One region of the Streptomyces sp. V3I8 genome, then DNA from elsewhere that is predicted to be linked to it. Evidence: predicted binding sites of a transcription regulator. Region 1 holds the regulator's gene; the other holds the start of a gene.
What was found. Region 1 encodes HrcA, which represses chaperone genes, less so after heat shock. Its sites were predicted from a motif close to TTNGCACTCNGNNNNNCNGAGTGCNAA; they were not measured.
Positions count from the first base shown of each region.

Region 2: groL (chaperonin GroEL) is a predicted target of HrcA. The motif match lies at 3,249-3,275, and genes of this name have one in related genera.

Region 1 is NZ_JAUSZL010000002.1:5,808,605-5,817,823, forward strand. It holds gene QFZ75_RS25775 (HAMP domain-containing protein) at 1-1,079, opposite strand, end outside; gene QFZ75_RS25780 (ATP-binding SpoIIE family protein phosphatase) at 1,201-3,243, shown strand; gene hemW (radical SAM family heme chaperone HemW) at 3,312-4,544, shown strand; gene QFZ75_RS25790 (DUF3097 domain-containing protein) at 4,702-5,508, opposite strand; gene QFZ75_RS25795 (MBL fold metallo-hydrolase) at 5,623-6,369, opposite strand; gene hrcA (heat-inducible transcriptional repressor HrcA) at 6,618-7,634, shown strand; gene dnaJ (molecular chaperone DnaJ) at 7,635-8,774, shown strand; gene QFZ75_RS25810 (nitronate monooxygenase) at 8,873-9,219, shown strand, end outside.
Region 2 is NZ_JAUSZL010000002.1:3,972,051-3,981,269, forward strand. It holds gene QFZ75_RS17405 (NADH:flavin oxidoreductase) at 59-1,201, opposite strand; gene groL (chaperonin GroEL) at 1,459-3,087, opposite strand; gene QFZ75_RS17415 (cold-shock protein) at 3,467-3,673, opposite strand; gene QFZ75_RS17420 (ubiquitin-like small modifier protein 1) at 4,148-4,423, opposite strand; gene thrC (threonine synthase) at 4,524-5,849, opposite strand; SAM riboswitch class I at 5,867-6,024, opposite strand; gene QFZ75_RS17430 (glucosyl-3-phosphoglycerate synthase) at 6,236-7,183, shown strand; gene QFZ75_RS17435 (trehalose-6-phosphate synthase) at 7,326-8,735, shown strand; gene otsB (trehalose-phosphatase) at 9,047-9,219, opposite strand, start outside.

The DNA.
Region 1 (9,219 bases):
TGGGCCCGGCCGCCGAGGTTGCCCTCGGTGCCGACCTCGCGGGCGACGCGGGTGACCTCGTCGGCGAAGGCGGAGAGCTGGTCGACCATGGTGTTGATGGTCGACTTCAGCTCCAGGATCTCGCCCTGGGCGCCGACGGTGATCTTCTGGCTCAGGTCTCCGTTGGCCACCGCCGTGGTGACCTGGGCGATGTTGCGGACCTGCGAGGTGAGGTTCGAGGCCATGAAGTTGACGTTGTCGGTGAGGTCCTTCCAGACGCCGGACACGCCGCGCACCTGGGCCCGGCCGCCCAGCTGGCCCATCGTGCCGACCTCGCGGGCGACGCGGGTGACCTCGTCGGCGAAGGCGGAGAGCTGGTCGACCATCGTGTTCACGGTCAGTTTCAGTTCGAGCAGCTCACCGGTCGCCTCGACCGTCACCGTGCGGGTCAGGTCGCCGCGCGCCACCGCCGTGGTCACCAGCGCGATGTCACGCACCTGGGCGGTCAGCCGGGCCGCCATCGTGTTGACCGCCTCGGTCACGTCCCGCCAGCTTCCCGACAGGCCGGCCGCCTTGGCGCGGCCGCCCAGCCGCCCCTCCGTGCCGACCTCCCGCGCCACCCGGGTCACCTCACCGGTGAACAGGGAGAGCTGGTCGACCATCTTGTTGACGGCCTGACCCATACGGCGCAGATCGCCGCGGAGTTGACGATTGCCGTCGTGCAGGTCGACGCGCTGCGTCAGATCGCCGCCCGCCACGGCGTCCAGTACCCGGGTCGCGTTGGCGGCCGGCGCCACCAGGGCGTCGAGCAGCTGGTTCACGTTGTCGACGCGGGTCGTCCAGTGGCCCTGGCCGGGGCTCGCGGAGAACCGCTCGTCCAGCCGGCCGTGGCGCACGATCTCCCGGCGGACCCGCTGGGCCTCCGTGTTGAAGTGCACACTCCGGTCCAGGATCTGGTTGAACACCGAGCCCAGCTCGGCCACTATGCCGTGCCCCGTCTCGGGCACCTTGCTGAAGTCACCGTCCCGGGCGGAGGTCATGGCGGCGAGGAGCGGCCGCAGATCGGATGCCCGGACCTGTCCGTCCTCTAGCACATGCATAGCACTGTTATCGCTCATGGTGGCCCACTTCGGTAACTCGGCGCTTATGGGCGTAGCCAGTCTGTCACTGTGGCGGCATCGCCCGAGGCCTATTCGTCCGAACTGCTCATGGAGCCGCACAGTGGGGGCCATTCCGACGCAACGGGAGTCCGAGTCCCGTGCTCCTGACACCACGGTACGCCCGCACGCGGTGGCGCGTACCTCGTTGCCGGGTAACCCTCTCGCGCCGGGTGCGGCGCGCAGGTTCGTCCGTTCGGCACTCGCCGGATGGGCCGAACTCGGCCTGGACGGACAGGAGTTGATTACCGATCAGCTCGTGGCCGATGTGCTGGTGGTCGTCAGTGAACTCGTGACGAACGCCGTGGTGCACGCCGGCACGGACGTCGAACTGCTGTGCCGCCTCGACACCTGTTCCCAGGAGTGCCCGGCGGTCGTCCCGGGCAGCAGGGGCGCTCCCGCGACGGCTCCGGAGACCGCCCGCACGGCCTCCCCGGCGGGCACCGCGGCCGAGGCCGGGCCCGCCGTCGCGCGGGCCCTGCTCGTGGAGGTCTCCGACCACCATCCCGAACGCGCCGTCCGCGACGACGGCGCCGAACGCCCGCGCGACTCCGTCGAGTACGGCCGCGGACTGCGGCTCGTCTCCGCGCTCTCCGACGCCTGGGGCATCACCTACCGCACCGGCGTCAAGACCGTGTGGGCGCGGCTGCCCCTCGAAGGCGCCGAGGAAGCCGAGGGTGCCGAGGGCCGGGCGGCCGCCGGGAAGACGGAGGCCACGGAGGCCTACGAGGGCGAGCACGCCCTGCGGCGGGGACAGCGGGCCGCCGAGATCCTCGCCCCCGCGCCCCGGCACCACGTGCAGCACCATGACTGGCTCAACCGCGGCGCCCTCTCCTTCCTCGCCGAGGCCTCCGACCTGCTCGGCGGGCAGCTCGACGAGGACCTGGTCGCCGCTCTCACCGGCCAGCTGGTCGTGCCGCGCCTCGCCGACTGGTGCGCGGTGTGGCTCGAGGACGAGGCGCCGGGCCGCTCCGACGGGGGTGCCGTCGGCGGACCGCGGCTCGCCCGTGTCTGGCACGGCAGCGAGAACCGCATGGAGGAACTGCGCCGCTTCCTGGAGAAGGAACCGCCCGAGCCGCCCGAGTCGGCGCGTTCCGGGCCCGTCCCCGTGCCCTGGCCCGCCGAGGCGCTGGGCCCGGGGGCGCAGGTCGGCTCGGCCCTCGCGTACCGGCTGGTCGCGGGCGGCAGGCCGCTCGGCACCCTCGTCATCGGGCGGGCCGGGCAGGACCACTTCCCCGACGAGATCACCGGGCTCGTCGAGGACCTCAGCCGCCGGGTCGCGCTCGCCGTCGGAGCGGCCCGCCAGTACGCGCGCCAGGCCACCATCAGCCGCGTGCTCCAGCGCGGGCTGCTGCCCGGGGCGGTCGCCGAGATCCCCGGGGTGCGCAGCGCGCTCGTCTACGAACCGTGCGACAAGGGCGGACCGAGCGGCGACTTCTACGACCTCTTCCCCGCCGGGGACGGGCGCTGGTGCTTCGCCCTCGGCGACGTCCAGGGCAAGGGGCCCGAGGCGGCCGTCGTCATCGGCCTCGCCCGGCCCTGGCTGCGGCTGCTGGCCCGCGAGAGGTACGCGGTGCCCGAGGTCCTCGACCGCCTCAACCGCCTCCTCCTCGACGACGCCACCGAGACCGCCGACGCGGCGGCCCGCGCCCTGGTGGCCGCCGGCGGCGCGGGGCCCGCGGACGAGGGCCCGCAGACCCGCTTCCTCTCCCTCCTGTACGGCGAGCTCGTGCCCGTCGAGGGCGGGGTGCGCTGCACCATGGCCTCCGCCGGGCACCCGCTGCCGCTGCTCCTGGAGGCCGGCGGGAAGGTCTCCGAGGTGGCCACGCCGCAGTCCCTCCTCGGCGTCTTCGAGGACGCCACCTACGGCTGCGGGACCTTCGAACTGCGGACCGGCGACAGCATCCTGTGCGTCACGGACGGCGTGACGGAGCGGCGCAACGGACACCGGCAGTTCGACGACGACGACGGACTCGCGGCCGCGCTCGCCGGCTGCGACGGGCTGAGCGCCGAACTGATCGCGGAGCGCATCCGACGCCTGGTGCACGAGTTCGGCGGCAAACCGCCGGAGGACGACCTGGCGCTGCTGGTGCTGCAGGCGCAGTAGACGGGGCAGGCGGAGCCGACGGGGCCGGGCGGAACAGGTACCGCCGGGGGTACGGGACAATGGAGGACATGCCTTCCGCACTTCCCGACGGCGAGCCCGTCCCCGACGACGGGGCGCTGCCCGCGCACGCCCTGGCCGGCGCGGCCGACCGTCCGCTCGGGTTCTACCTCCACGTCCCGTACTGCGCGACCCGCTGCGGCTACTGCGACTTCAACACCTACACAGCGACGGAGCTGCGCGGCTCGGGCGGTGTACTGGCCTCCCGCGACAACTACGCCGAGACCCTGGCCGACGAGGTCCGCCTCGCCCGCAAGGTCCTCGGCGACGACCCGCGGCCCGTCCGCACGGTCTTCGTCGGCGGCGGTACGCCCACCCTGCTCGCCGCCGACGACCTCGTACGGATGCTGGGGGCGGTCCGCGACGAGTTCGGGCTCGCGGACGACGCGGAGATCACCACCGAGGCGAACCCGGAGTCGGTGGACCCGGCCTACCTGGCCACGCTCCGGGCCGGCGGGTTCAACCGGATCTCCTTCGGCATGCAGAGCGCCCGCCCGCACGTGCTGCGGATCCTCGACCGCACCCACACCCCCGGCCGGCCCGAGGCCTGCGTCGCCGAGGCCCGCGCGGCCGGCTTCGACCATGTGAACCTCGACCTCATCTACGGCACCCCCGGGGAGAGCGACGACGACTGGCGGGCCTCGCTCGACGCGGCGGTCGGCGCCGGGCCCGACCACGTGTCGGCGTACGCGCTGATCGTCGAGGAGGGCACGCAGCTCGCGCGGCGCGTCCGGCGCGGGGAGGTGCCGATGACCGACGACGACGTCCACGCGGACCGGTACCTGATGGCCGAGGAACGTCTGTCGCAGGCCGGCTTCTCCTGGTACGAGGTCTCCAACTGGGCGACCTCCGAGGCCGGGCGGTGCCTCCACAACGAGCTGTACTGGCGGGGGGCCGACTGGTGGGGGGCCGGGCCCGGGGCGCACAGCCACGTGGGCGGGGTGCGGTGGTGGAACGTCAAGCACCCGGGGGCGTACGCGGGGGCGCTGGCGGCCGGGCGGTCGCCCGGGGCCGGGCGGGAACTGCTGTCCGAGGAGGACCGGCGGGTCGAGCGCATCCTCCTGGAACTGCGGCTTCTGGAGGGGTGTCCGTTGTCGCTGCTTCTGCCGGCGGGACTCGCGGCTTCGCGCCGGGCGCTGGCGGACGGGCTGCTTCAGGCCGGCCCGTACGAGGAGGGGCGTGCCGTCCTGACCCTGCGGGGGCGGCTGCTGGCGGACGCGGTGGTCCGCGACCTGGTGGACTGAGGGGCTTTTCCGCCCCCGCCGCCCCTTCCCGTCCCGAGCCCGGGGGCTCCGCCCCCGAACCCCCGCCGGGTACTTCGTCCGCGGCCCCGGCGGGGGCAGGTCGCGCAGTTCCCCGCGCCCCCGAAGGGGCGGCGGGGGCGAGGAAAGGCCCGGCCACTCACCCCGGCACCGTCACGAAGTCGATCAGTTCCTCGACCCGTCCGAGAAGCTCCGGCTCCAGATCCCGGTAGGAGTGGACCGAGCCGAGGATCCGCTGCCACGCCGCACCCGTGTTTTCAGGCCATCCCAGCGCACGGCACACCCCCGTCTTCCAGTCCTGCCCCCGCGGCACCCGCGGCCACCCGGGAATGCCCACGGACGCCGGCTTCACGGCCTCCCACACGTCGATGTACGGATGGCCCACGACCAGCGCGTACTCGCTCGTCACGGCCTGCGCGATCCGCGACTCCTTCGTGCCCGGGACCAGGTGGTCCACGAGCACCCCCAGCCGCGCGTCCGCCGCGGGGCCGAACTCGTCGACGATCGCGGGCAGGTCGTCGACGCCCTCCAGGTACTCCACGACGACACCCTCGACGCGGAGGTCGTCGCCCCACACCCGTTCGACCAGCTCGGCGTCGTGGCGGCCTTCGACGTAGATGCGCCCGGCGCGGGCCACCCGGGCCCGCGCCCCGGGCACGGCGACCGAACCCGACGCCGTGCGCGTGGGGCGTACCGGCGCGGCGGCGGCCGGGCGCACGAGGGTCACCACGCGGCCCTCCAGGAGGAAGCCGCGGGGCTCCAGCGGGAACACCCGGTGCTTGCCGAAGCGGTCCTCCAGCGTGACCGTGCCGGCCTCGCAGCGGATCACGGCACCGCAGAACCCGGTCCCGGGCTCCTCGACCACGAGTCCCGGCTCCGCCGCGACCTCGGGCACGGGCCGGGACTTCTTCCACGCGGGGGTCAGGTCCGCTGAGTACTGGCGCATTCTGATGACGATAGGAGAAGTGCGCGGCCGGGTGCGCCGACACCCCCCGCGACACGCCGGAGCGACGTCCACGGCACGCCGCGGCGCCGCCTCACGCGATGCCGCGCCGCCGGTTCACGGCACGTCGAAGCGGTGTGCCAGCGCGTCGCGTTGGGCCCGGACGAACGCCGCGTCCACCACCGCCCCGTGCCCCGGCACGTACACCGCGTCCTCGCCCCCGAGGGCCAGCAGGCGGTCCAGCGCCGCGGGCCAGTGGGCGGGCACGGCGTCGGGTCCCGCCTGGGGCTCACCGGACTCCTCGACCAGGTCGCCGCAGAAGACGATCGCCGGCGAACCACCGCCGGTCACCAGGACCGCCAGGTCGTGGCCGGTGTGCCCGGGGCCCACGTTCGCCAGCAGGGCCCGCAGACCGCCGCCCAGGTCGAGCGCGTGCTCGTCGGCGACGAGGTGCCGCGGCCGGACCAGCAGCCCGGCCGCGTCGGCCGCCCCGCGCGGATCGGCGCCGTTGCGCACGGCGTCCGCGCGCAGTTCCTCCCGCCCGTCGCCGAGGACGCGCTCGATGCCCGCCGCGCCGAACACCTCGGCGCCCGGGAACGCCGCCGCCCCGAAGACGTGGTCGAAGTGCGGGTGGGTGAGCGCGAGATGCGTGACGTGCCCGCCGCCCAGCAGGCGGCGCGCCCGCGCGCGCAGCCACGCGCCCTCCCGCACGCTCGACCCCGCGTCGACCAGCAGCGCCGCGTCCTCGCCCGCCACCAGTCCGGCGGTGCAGTCCCAGACCGGCAGCCGGCACCGCCCCACGTCCGGGGAGAGCCCCTCCCAGCCGGACCCGCCGCGCCCGCCCTCTTCCCATGTCACCCTCATGGGCCGACGCTAGCGGCAGAGCGCACCCGCATGTTCCCGACAGAGCGGGACAGCCTCGTACACGTCGCCGTCCCCGATGTGCCCGGCGTCACCACATCGCAGGCCCGCCCTTGCCCGTGCCGTACCCACCGGCCGTACACTTGGCGCGGGGATGCTGGCACTCGCGCTCGCTGAGTGCCAGACGAGGACACCGAAGACGACCGACAGACGACCGACGACCGCGCGGAAGACCACGGGAGGTGTGCGCGATGCTCAGTGAACGCAGACTCGAAGTGCTGCGCGCCATCGTCCAGGACTACGTGGGCACGGAGGAACCGGTCGGTTCCAAGGCGCTCACCGAGCGCCACCGGCTGGGCGTGTCCCCGGCGACCGTCCGCAACGACATGGCGGTCCTCGAGGACGAGGGATACATCGCGCAGCCGCACACCAGTGCCGGCCGCATCCCCACGGACAAGGGCTACCGGCTCTTCGTCGACAGACTCGCGGGCGTCAAGCCGATGACCGCGCCGGAGAAGCGGGCGATCCACCACTTCCTGGACGCCGCCGTCGATCTCGACGACGTCGTCGGGCGGACCGTGCGGCTCCTCGCGCAGCTCACCCGGCAGGTGGCCGTCGTCCAGTACCCCTCGCTCACCCGCTCGACCGTGCGTCACGTGGAGCTCCTGTCGCTGGCCCCGGCCCGCGTCATGCTCGTACTGATCACGGACACCGGGCGCGTCGAGCAGCGCATGGTGGACTGCCCGGCCCCCTTCGGGGAGGCCTCCGCGGCGGATCTGCGCGCGCGGCTCAACAGCCGGATCACGGGGCGCCGTTTCGCGGATGTCCCGCAACTGGTGCAGGATCTCCCCGACGCCTTCGAGGCGGAGGACCGGGGGACGGTCGCGACGGTGCTCTCCACCCTGCTGGAGACCCTCGTCGAGGAGACCGAGGAGCGGCTGATGATCGGCGGTACCGCCAACCTGACGCGCTTCGGACATGATTTTCCCCTCACCATCCGTCCGGTGCTCGAGGCGCTGGAGGAGCAGGTCGTGCTCCTCAAGCTCCTCGGTGAGGTCAATGATTCGGGCATGGCCGTACGGATCGGTCACGAGAACGCCCATGAGGGACTCAACTCCACTTCTGTGGTCTCGGTCGGCTACGGTTCGGGCGGCGAAGCAGTCGCCAAACTCGGCGTGGTCGGACCGACGCGCATGGATTACCCCGGAACGATGGGAGCGGTACGAGCGGTGGCACGGTACGTAGGACAGATCCTGGCGGAGTCGTAAGTGGCCACGGACTACTACGCCGTACTCGGCGTGCGCCGCGACGCGTCCCAGGACGAGATCAAGAAGGCATTCCGGCGGCTCGCCCGCGAGCTGCACCCGGATGTCAATCCCGATCCCAAGACGCAGGAGCGCTTCAAGGAGATCAACGCCGCGTACGAGGTCCTGTCGGACCCGCAGAAGAAGCAGGTCTACGACCTCGGCGGCGACCCGCTGTCCCAGGCGGGCGGCGCCGGCGCGGGCGGCTTCGGCGCGGGCGGCTTCGGGAACTTCTCGGACATCATGGACGCGTTCTTCGGCACGGCGTCGCAGCGGGGTCCGCGGTCGCGCACCCGGCGCGGCCAGGACGCGATGATCCGGCTGGAGATCGAACTCGACGAGGCGGCCTTCGGCACCACGAAGGACATACAGGTCGACACGGCCGTCGTCTGCACCACGTGCAGCGGTGAGGGCGCGGCGCCGGGCACCTCCGCGCAGACCTGCGACATGTGCCGCGGCCGCGGCGAGGTGTCCCAGGTCACGCGGTCCTTCCTGGGCCAGGTCATGACGTCCCGGCCGTGCCCGCAGTGCCAGGGCTTCGGGACGGTCGTCCCGACGCCGTGCCCCGAGTGCGCGGGCGACGGACGGGTGCGCTCGCGCCGGACCCTGACCGTGAAGATCCCGGCCGGTGTCGACAACGGCACCCGGATCCAGCTCGCGGGCGAGGGCGAGGTCGGCCCCGGCGGCGGCCCCGCCGGCGACCTGTACGTCGAGATCCACGAGCTGCCGCACAACATGTTCCAGCGGCGCGGCGACGATCTGCACTGCACGGTCACCATCCCGATGACCGCGGCGGCGCTGGGCACGAAGGTGCCGCTGGAGACGCTCGACGGGCTCGAAGAGGTCGACATCCGTCCGGGTACGCAGTCGGGGCAGTCGATCCCGCTGCACACGCGCGGCGTCACGCATCTGCGCGGCGGCGGGCGCGGCGACCTCATCGTGCACGTCGAGGTCATGACGCCGACGAAGCTCGATCCCGAGATGGAGCGCGTCCTGCGGGAGCTGGCCCAGCTGCGCGGCGAGGAGCGGCCCACGGGGCAGTTCCAGCCCGGTCAGCAGGGCTTGTTCTCCCGGCTGAAGGACGCCTTCAACGGCCGTTCCTGAGGGGCGGGCGCCGGGCTCGGCGCGGGACGGCTCCCGTGGCTTATGCCCGGCGGTCGGCCGGATTCGGACTTGTACGGAGGACGTGACAACATGCCGTCATGTCCTCCGCGCTGACCGATCTCCTCCCCCTCCCGATCGTGCAGGCCCCGATGGCCGGCGGCGTCTCGGTGCCGCAGCTCGCCGCGGCCGTGTCCGAGGCCGGGGGGCTCGGCTTCCTCGCCGCCGGGTACAAGACGGCCGACGGCATGTACCAGGACATCAAGCAGCTGCGCGCGGCCACGAGCCGGCCGTTCGGCGTGAACCTGTTCATGCCGCAGCCGGAGCAGGCCGACCGGGCCGCCGTCGAGGTGTACGCCCACCAGCTCGCCGGTGAGTCCTCCTGGTACCAGACCGAACTGGGCGATCCCGACAGCGGACGCGACGACGGCTACGACGCCAAGCTCGC
Region 2 (9,219 bases), 1.8 Mb from region 1:
CCCCCCGACAGGGGCCACCCTCCCGTGGCGGCGGACGTGTCCGCGTGCCGGATCCCGGTCAGCTCAGCGAGCCCAGCGCCTTCGCGTCGAAGGGGGCCAGTTCACCGAACCGCCCCGCCAGCACCTTCGCCGCCCACTGCGGGTCCTGCAGCAGCGCCCGGCCGACCGCGATCATGTCGAACTCCTCGTTCTCCAGCCGGTCGAGCAGGTCGTCGATGCCCTTGACCGGGGCACCCTCGCCGCGGAAGCCCTTGACGAAGTCGCCGTCCAGGCCCACCGACCCGACCGTGATGACGGGCTTCCCGGTGAGCTTCTTCGTCCAGCCGGCCAGGTTCAGGCCGGACCCGTCGAACTCCGGCAGCCAGTAGCGCCGCGTCGACGCGTGGAAGGTGTCCACACCGGCCGCCGCGAGGGGCGCCAGCACCGCCTCCAGCTCCGCCGGGGTCTCGGCGAGGCGCGCCTTGTAGACGCCCTGCTTCCACTGCGAGTAGCGGAAGATCACGGGGAAGGCCGGGGAGACGGCGGCCCGCACCGCGGCCACGATCTCCGCCGCGAACCTCGTACGGGCGACGAGGTCACCGCCGTACGCGTCCGTGCGCCGGTTCGTGCCCGCCCACAGGAACTGGTCGAGCAGGTAGCCGTGCGCGCCGTGCAGCTCGACCCCGTCGAAGCCGATGCGCTCGGCGGCGGCCGCGGCCTCGGCGAAGGCACCGATGACGTCGTCCAGGTCGGCCTGCGTCATCTCCTTGCCCTGACCGGCGGTCCCGTCGGGACGCAGCCCGGAGGGGCCGACCGCGGGCGCGTCGGCGAACGGCGGCTCCCCGGCGGACCGCACCATGCCGATGTGCCAGAGCTGCGGCACGATCGTCCCGCCCGCCGCGTGCACCCCCTCGGCGACCTTCGCCCAGCCGGCCAGCTGCTCCGCACCGTGGAACCGCGGCACCCGGTCGCTGTTCCCGGCCGACTCGTGGCCCACGTACGTGCCCTCGGTGACGATGAGGCCGACCCCGGCGGCGGCCCGGCGCGCGTAGTACGACACCACGTCCTCCCCGGGGACGCCGCCCGGCGAGAACTGCCGGGTCATCGGCGCCATCGCGATCCGGTTCGGGACGGTCAGGCCGTTGAGGGCGAGGGGCCGGGAGAGGATCCCGGCCACGCGGGAGACGGAGGCGGACTCGGAGGCGGTGGTGTCGACAGTCACGCAGGGGCTCCTCGTGGGGTGGAGTGGTCGAACGGTCGGCGGGTCCAGGGGATCGCCCGCACACATCCCATCGGGTATGTGCATGCGCATGAACCCTTCCCCTGGCAACCGCCCGGGCGATCGGGACATTCCACCGGGCCGCCGCACACCGCTGTGACCCCGGACACGCCGAAGGGCGGCACCCCCGGAACGGGGTACCGCCCTCCTGCGCGTACTACCGGCTGCGAACCGCGAGCCGTGGACTACCGAGCCGGGGCTCAGAAGTCCATGTCACCGCCCGGCATGCCGCCACCGGCGCCGGCACCGGCCGAGGCCTTCTCCGGCTTGTCGGCGATGACGGCCTCGGTGGTGAGGAACAGCGCGGCGATGGAGGCGGCGTTCTGCAGGGCGGAACGCGTGACCTTCGCCGGGTCGATGATGCCCTCGGCGATCATGTCCACGTACTCACCGGTCGCGGCGTTCAGGCCGTGGCCGACGGGCAGGTTGCGGACCTTCTCGACGATGACGCCACCCTCGAGACCACCGTTGACGGCGATCTGCTTGAGCGGGGCCTCCAGGGCGAGCTTCACGGCGTTGGCGCCGGTCGCCTCGTCACCCGTGAGCTCGAGCTTCTCGAACACCGAGGAGGCCTGGAGCAGGGCCACGCCACCACCGGCGACGATGCCCTCCTCGACGGCCGCCTTCGCGTTGCGGACGGCGTCCTCGATGCGGTGCTTGCGCTCCTTGAGCTCGACCTCCGTGGCGGCACCGGCCTTGATGACGGCCACGCCGCCGGCCAGCTTCGCCAGACGCTCCTGGAGCTTCTCGCGGTCGTAGTCCGAGTCGGAGTTCTCGATCTCGGCACGGATCTGGTTGACCCGGCCCTGGACCTGGTCGGCGGAGCCGGAGCCGTCCACGATCGTGGTCTCGTCCTTGGTGATGACGACCTTGCGGGCACGGCCCAGCAGGTCCAGACCCGCGTTCTCCAGCTTCAGGCCGACCTCCTCGGAGATGACCTCGCCGCCCGTGAGGATGGCGATGTCGCCGAGCATGGCCTTGCGGCGGTCACCGAAGCCCGGGGCCTTGACGGCGACGGACTTGAAGGTGCCACGGATCTTGTTGACGACCAGCGTCGACAGCGCCTCGCCCTCGACGTCCTCGGCGATGATCAGCAGCGGCTTGCCGCCCTGCATGACCTTCTCGAGGAGCGGGAGCAGGTCCTTGACGTTGGCGATCTTCGAGTTGGCGATCAGGATGTACGGGTCGTCGAGGACGGCCTCCATACGCTCCATGTCGGTGGCGAAGTACGCCGAGATGTAGCCCTTGTCGAAGCGCATGCCCTCGGTGAGCTCGAGCTCCAGACCGAAGGTCTGGGACTCCTCGACCGTGATGACGCCTTCCTTGCCGACCTTGTCCATCGCCTCGGCGATGAGCTCGCCGATCTGGGTGTCGGCGGCGGAGATGGAGGCCGTCGAAGCGATCTGCTCCTTGGTCTCGACATCCTTCGCCTGCTCCAGCAGGGCACCGGAGACGGCCTCGACGGCCTTCTCGATACCGCGCTTGAGAGCCATCGGGTTGGCGCCGGCGGCTACGTTGCGCAGGCCCTCGCGGACCAGCGCCTGGGCGAGAACGGTCGCGGTGGTCGTTCCGTCACCGGCGACGTCGTCCGTCTTCTTGGCGACTTCCTTGACCAGCTCGGCGCCGATCTTCTCGTACGGGTCCTCGAGCTCGATCTCCTTGGCGATGGAAACACCATCGTTGGTGATCGTGGGGGCGCCCCACTTCTTCTCGAGGACGACGTTGCGACCCTTGGGACCAAGGGTGACCTTGACGGCGTCGGCGAGCTGGTTCATCCCGCGCTCGAGACCGCGCCGTGCCTCCTCGTCGAACGCGATGATCTTGGCCATGTGAAGTGGTCCTCCCGGACTGGGGTGGAATCTCCAGGACCGCGCCTGCGCCCGCGACGGACGGCCTGCCGACCTCGGTGGTTCCTTGCCCCACCTGGCCTGCGGGCCTCACCGACCCGGTCCTCGTTGTCACTCTCACCTTCAGAGTGCTAACGCAATGATTAGCACTCGACCCATGAGAGTGCAAGCGCCTCTCGATGATCCGCAGGTGGGAGCGGGTGCGGCGACGGGGAGTCGATGATCATGCTGTCGGCGTTCCGGCCCGCCGGCACCCGCGCCGGGGGCACCGGAGGACCGCCCCGGGCATGCCGAAGGGCCCGCACCCGGGAGGTGCGGGCCCTTCGGAGAAGAACGTCGCTGCAGTAAGTCGGCGCGTGCTTCAGCCGGTCGCCAGACGGACCATGTCCGCCTGCGGCCCCTTCTGGCCTTGCGAGATCTCGAAATCGACCCGCTGACCCTCTTCCAGGGTGCGGTAGCCGTCCATCTGAATCGCGCTGTAGTGGACGAAAACATCCGCACCACCGTCGACCGCGATGAAGCCGTACCCCTTCTCCGCGTTGAACCATTTGACGGTGCCCTGAGCCATGCCTAACTCCCCTATTACTGGCCCTTGCACAGACCCGCACTTCGCGGATCCGGGTCAGACCTCACCCCCCAACGGTTGGGGGTGTGCGCCGGAACGCGTCGACCGCGGCCGAATGTATCCGTCCAACTGCCCTCTGCAACAGGTCAATCCGACGAGAATTCCGGGCGCGGCTGATCGGAAATATGTGAAGGATTCAAGAAGATTCAGGGCAAGTCGGGCCCGGGAATTGCCATATACGGCTTGAAAGGACCGGGTACTTTGGCCGCTTCTTGTCGGGCTCCGGGCGCGGACTCACAGAGGTCGGGCGGGCGGAACGAAGCAGCTTCCCCAACTGTACCTCGCTCAACCATACAGAATTGCCCCCTCCGCTTCTCTCACGGAGGGGGCAATTCGATGAACTCTGCGTGTTCGGCGTCACGTGGGGTAATTCCGGTCGGCGCGCCGGTTCCGGCCTCCGGCCACCGCGGCGGACCCTCAGCCTCCGGCGACCGCCGGGATGATCGAGACGCCGGCGCCGTCCGGCGTGGCCGTCTCCAGGCCCTGCTCGAACCGGACGTCGTCGTCGTTCACGTACACGTTGACGAACCGCCGCAGCTTCCCCTGGTCGTCCAGGACCCGGGCCGCGATCCCGGTGTGGTTCTTCTCCAGGTCGGCGATGACATCACCGAGGGTCGCCCCTTCGGCGGCCACCTCGGCCTGCCCACCCGTGTAGGTACGCAGGATGGTGGGGATACGGACGTTGACGCTCACGGGGACCTCCGTCGGGTGTGGCTGGGTGCAGGGCGCCCCGTCGGGGGGCGCGGGGAACCGCGCGGCCGGCCCTCACCGGCCCGCGGCGTGCGGACAGCGGCTAGGAACCGAGCCCGGCCTCGTGGAAGGAGTCGAGGTTCGGGCGGATGGTCGCGGTGAGCCCGGTGTCGGACGCGACCGCGTCCAGGGTCTTCAGACCGTCCCCGGTGTTGAGGACGACGGTCGTCAGGGCCGGGTCCAGCAGACCGCTCTCGATCAGCTTCTTCGCCACGCCCACCGTCACCCCGCCGGCGGTCTCCGCGAAGATGCCCTCGGTCCGCGCCAGCAGCTTGATCGCGTCGACGATCTGGACGTCGTCCACGTCCTCCACCGCGCCCCCGGTTCGGCGGGCGATGTCGAGCACGTACGGGCCGTCGGCCGGGTTGCCGATCGCCAGCGACTTGGCGATCGTGTCCGGCTTCTGCGGCCGTACGACGTCGTGCCCGGCCTTGTACGCGACGGACACCGGCGAGCAGCCCTCGGCCTGGGCGCCGAAGATCTTGTACGGCCGGTCCTCGACGAGGCCCAGCGCGATCAGTTCCTTCAGGCCCTTGTCGATCTTCGTGAGCTGCGAGCCGGAGGCGATCGGCACGACCAGCTGGTCCGGCAGCCGCCAGCCGAGCTGCTCGCAGATCTCGTACGCCAGGGTCTTGGACCCCTCCGCGTAGTACGGCCGCAGGTTGACGTTGACGAAGCCCCAGCCCTCGCCGGCCGGGTCGCCGATCAGCTCGGAGCAGAAGCGGTTCACGTCGTCGTAGTTGCCCTCGATGCCGACGAGCTCGCCGCCGTAGACCGCGGCCATGACGACCTTGCCCTGCTCCAGGTCGTGCGGGATGAACACGCACGAGCGCAGGCCCGCCCGCGCGGCGGCGGCGCCCACCGCGCCCGCGAGGTTGCCGGTGGAGGAGCAGGAGAGCGTGGTGAAGCCGAACGCGCGCGCGGCCTCCAGCGCCTGGGCGACGACCCGGTCCTTGAAGGAGTGCGTCGGATTGCCGGAGTCGTCCTTCACGAAGAGCTTGCCGGCGTCGACGCCCAGCTCGCGCGCCAGGTTGTCGGCCTGGACGAGCTTGGTCCAGCCGGGGTTGATGTTCGGCTTGTCGGCGACGTCCGCGGGGACGGGCAGCAGCGGCGCGTAGCGCCAGATGTTCGCGGGGCCCGCCTCGATGCGCTTGCGGAGCTCTTCGGTGTCGTAGCCCGAGAAGTCGTACGCGATCTCCAGCGGGCCGAAACACTCCTCGCAGGCGAAGACCGGACCGAGCGGGACGCGGTGGCCGCACTCGCGGCAGGACAGCGCGGCGGCCGGGCCGAGGTCGACGGAGTCCGCGGCGGGGGCGGTGGGGTTCGTGGTGGTTGCATTCGTGGTGCTTGCAACAGTCTGCGCAGCCATGGAGGCGAGGCCCTTTCTCCTCATCTTCCTCACGGCGCACTTCGCCGTGAGACGGATTTGGCACCTTCCCGAGCCGGGAGCCTCGCTGCGCTGATCGGCGATGACCAGGACGAGACCGGCTGGAGGGTTGCCGGGGCTTCAACGGGCCGTATCCCTCTGCCCCTCTGGATGAGCGGTATTCGATTGTGGTGTTCGTCTGCGGTGTTCGTCGTGCTTTTAGTTTTACACGCAACGACCCTCGACATGCGATGGTCATCAACGTTGCTCAAGACTGTAACCGAAGGCCTGGATGGTGGAGAGAGCCGTCCGAACCGCGAGATGACCGTCACACCGGCATCGGTCGCGGCGGGCACACGCATCCCGATGAACGCAAGGGAGAGCCGCACGTGCTGGAAGACGTCGAGCGCTGGCTGAGCACGCGCTCCTGGTCCGTGAAGGACCGCCCGCTCAAGAAGCTGATCGCCGCGAAGCGCTCCACCGGTTCCACGGTGAGCGTCGTACTGCCCGCGCTCAACGAGGAGGCGACCGTCGGCGAGATCGTCGCCGTGATCCGCCGTGAGCTGATGACCGCGAAGGTGCCGCTCGTCGACGAGGTGGTGGTGATCGACTCGGGGTCGACGGACCGCACCTCCGAGGTCGCCGCCGCCGCGGGGGCCCGGGTGGTGCACCGGGACGAGATACTCCCGCGCCTCCCGGCCGTGCCCGGCAAGGGCGAGGTGCTGTGGCGCTCGCTGCTCGTCACCCGCGGGGACATCGTCGCCTTCGTCGACGCGGACCTGAGGGAGTTCTCGGCGGACTTCGTCACCGGGATCGTCGGTCCGCTGCTCACCGAGCCGGGCGTGGACCTCGTCAAGGCGATGTACGACCGCCCGCTGGGCGCCGCCGCCGGCCAGGGCGGCCGGGTCACCGAGCTGATGGCCCGCCCGCTGCTCAACATGCACTGGCCGCACCTGGCGGGCTTCGTCCAGCCGCTGGGCGGGGAGTACGCGGCGCGCCGCTCGCTCCTCGAACAGCTTCCGTTCCCCGTCGGGTACGGGGTGGAGCTGGGCATGCTCGTCGACGCGCTGCACCTCGTCGGGCTCGACGCGCTCGCACAGGTGGACGTGGGGGTGCGCAGGCACCGGCACCAGGACGGGCAGGCGCTCGGGCGGATGTCCGCGGCGATCTACCGGACGGCTCAGCTGCGGCTCGCCCGCGGGCACATGATCCGGCCCGTGCTGACCCAGTTCGAGCGGGGGGAACACGGCTTCGAGCCGCGCACGTACTCGGTGGACCTGGAGGAACGCCCCCCGATGATCGACGTCACGGAGTACGTGTCGCGCCGCGCGGCCTAGCGGCGGCGCCCCGCGCCCCCGGCTTCCCAGGGGCGCGGGGAACCGCGCGGTCGGCCCCCGCCGGCGGGCGGGTGACGCACGACTCCCGCCGCACGACGAGTGGAACGTTTGAGCGGACAGGGCTGCGGCTAGATTTCGAGTCATGGCTCCTACCCACGGCACCCACCCCGTCCTCGTCGCGTCCAACCGCGGCCCGGTCTCGTACACGAAGGACGAGTCCGGTGAGCTCACCGCCAAACGCGGTGGAGGCGGACTCGTGTCGGGCCTCTCCGCCATCGGCCCGGACGCCGGCGCCCTGTGGGTCTGCTCGGCCCTCACCGACGGCGACCGCGAGGCCGTCCGGCGCGGAGTCGGCGAGGAGGGCGTCCGGATGCTCGACATCGACGCCGACACCCATGCCGCCGCCTACAACGGCATCGCGAACTCCGCGCTCTGGTTCGTCCACCACATGCTGTACCAGACGCCCCTGGAGCCCGTCTTCGACGCGGAGTTCCGGCGTCAGTGGGCGGCCTACGAGATGTACAACCGGGCCTTCGCCGAGGCACTGGCCGAGGAGGCGGCGGACGGCGCCGCGGTCCTCGTGCAGGACTACCACCTGACGCTGGTGCCGCGGATGCTCCGCGAGCTCCGTCCCGACCTGCGGATCGGGCACTTCTCGCACACGCCGTGGGCACCGGCGGACTACTTCCGCCTGCTGCCGGACGACATCGCGGCGAAGGTCCTCGACGGGATCCTCGGCGCCGACCGCGCCGCGTTCCTCACCCGGCGGTGGGCGGACGCGTTCACCGCGTGCTGCCGGGCCGTGCTGGGGCCGGACGCCGCTCCGGACACGAAGATCGGCGTGCACGGCCTGGGCGCCGACGCGGACTTCCTGCGCGAACGCTCGCACCGCGCGGACGTCGACGAGCGGATGGCCGCGCTGCGGGAGCAGATCGGCACCGCCCCCGACGGGGGCGCCCGCAGGACCGTCGTGCGGGTGGACCGGACCGAGCTGTCGAAGAACATCGTGCGCGGCCTGCTGGCGTACCGGCAGCTGCTGGAGGACCGGCCCGAGTGGCGCGAGCGGGTGGTGCACGTGGCGTTCGCCTACCCGTCGCGCCAGGACCTCGCGGTCTACCGCGACTACACGGCCGAGGTGCAGCGGGTCGCCGACGAGATCAACTCCCGGTACGGGACGGCCGGCTGGACCCCGGTCGTGCTGCACGTGAAGGACGACTTCGCGCGCTCGCTCGCGGCGTACCGGCTGGCCGACGTGGCCCTGGTCAACCCCATCCGCGACGGCATGAACCTCGTCGCGAAGGAGGTCCCGGTCGTGTCCGACGACGGGTGCGTGCTGGTGCTGTCGCGGGAGGCGGGGGCGTACGAGGAGCTGGGCGAGGACGCCGTCGTCGTGAACCCGTACGACGTGGTGGGTACGGCGGCGGCGCTGCACGAGGCGTTGACGCTGCCCCTGGACGAGCGGGCCGAGAGGACCAAGCGGCTGGCCGCGGCGGCCACCGCGCTGCCTCCGGCGCAGTGGTTCCTGGACCAGTTGCACGCGCTGCGGAGGTAGCGTCCGCGGTTGTGCGGTGGCGCTGCCGCGGGTTCGTTCCGAGCCGCGGGTCCGGTGGGGGCCGACCGCGCAGTTCCCCGCGCCCCTAGGGCCTGTCTGACAATTCCCGTCTGCCTCGCGACGCCATGCACGCTCCCCCAGCCTCCGGCCGGGGGACCCCCACTCGCCGCACCGGGCACAGAGCCAAGTACGTCCAGTACGAGGCTCTGCGCCCGGCACTCCCCCAGCCTTCGGCCGGGGGGACCCCCAGAGCACGCACCTGACGCCGCGAGGCCGCCCTCCGGGCGACGACGGGAATTGTCGGACAGGCCCTAGCGGGACGTCAGTCGGCCGGCCAGGGCCGTGAGCAGGCCGGCCACTCCCTCCGGACCGTCCACCACCAGGTCGGCGCGGTCGGCCAGTTCGGTGACCTCCGTGCTGCCGCTGCAGACCAGGAGGCCCGGGACGCCGTCGGAGCGGAGTTTCTCGACCGCGGCGAAGGCCG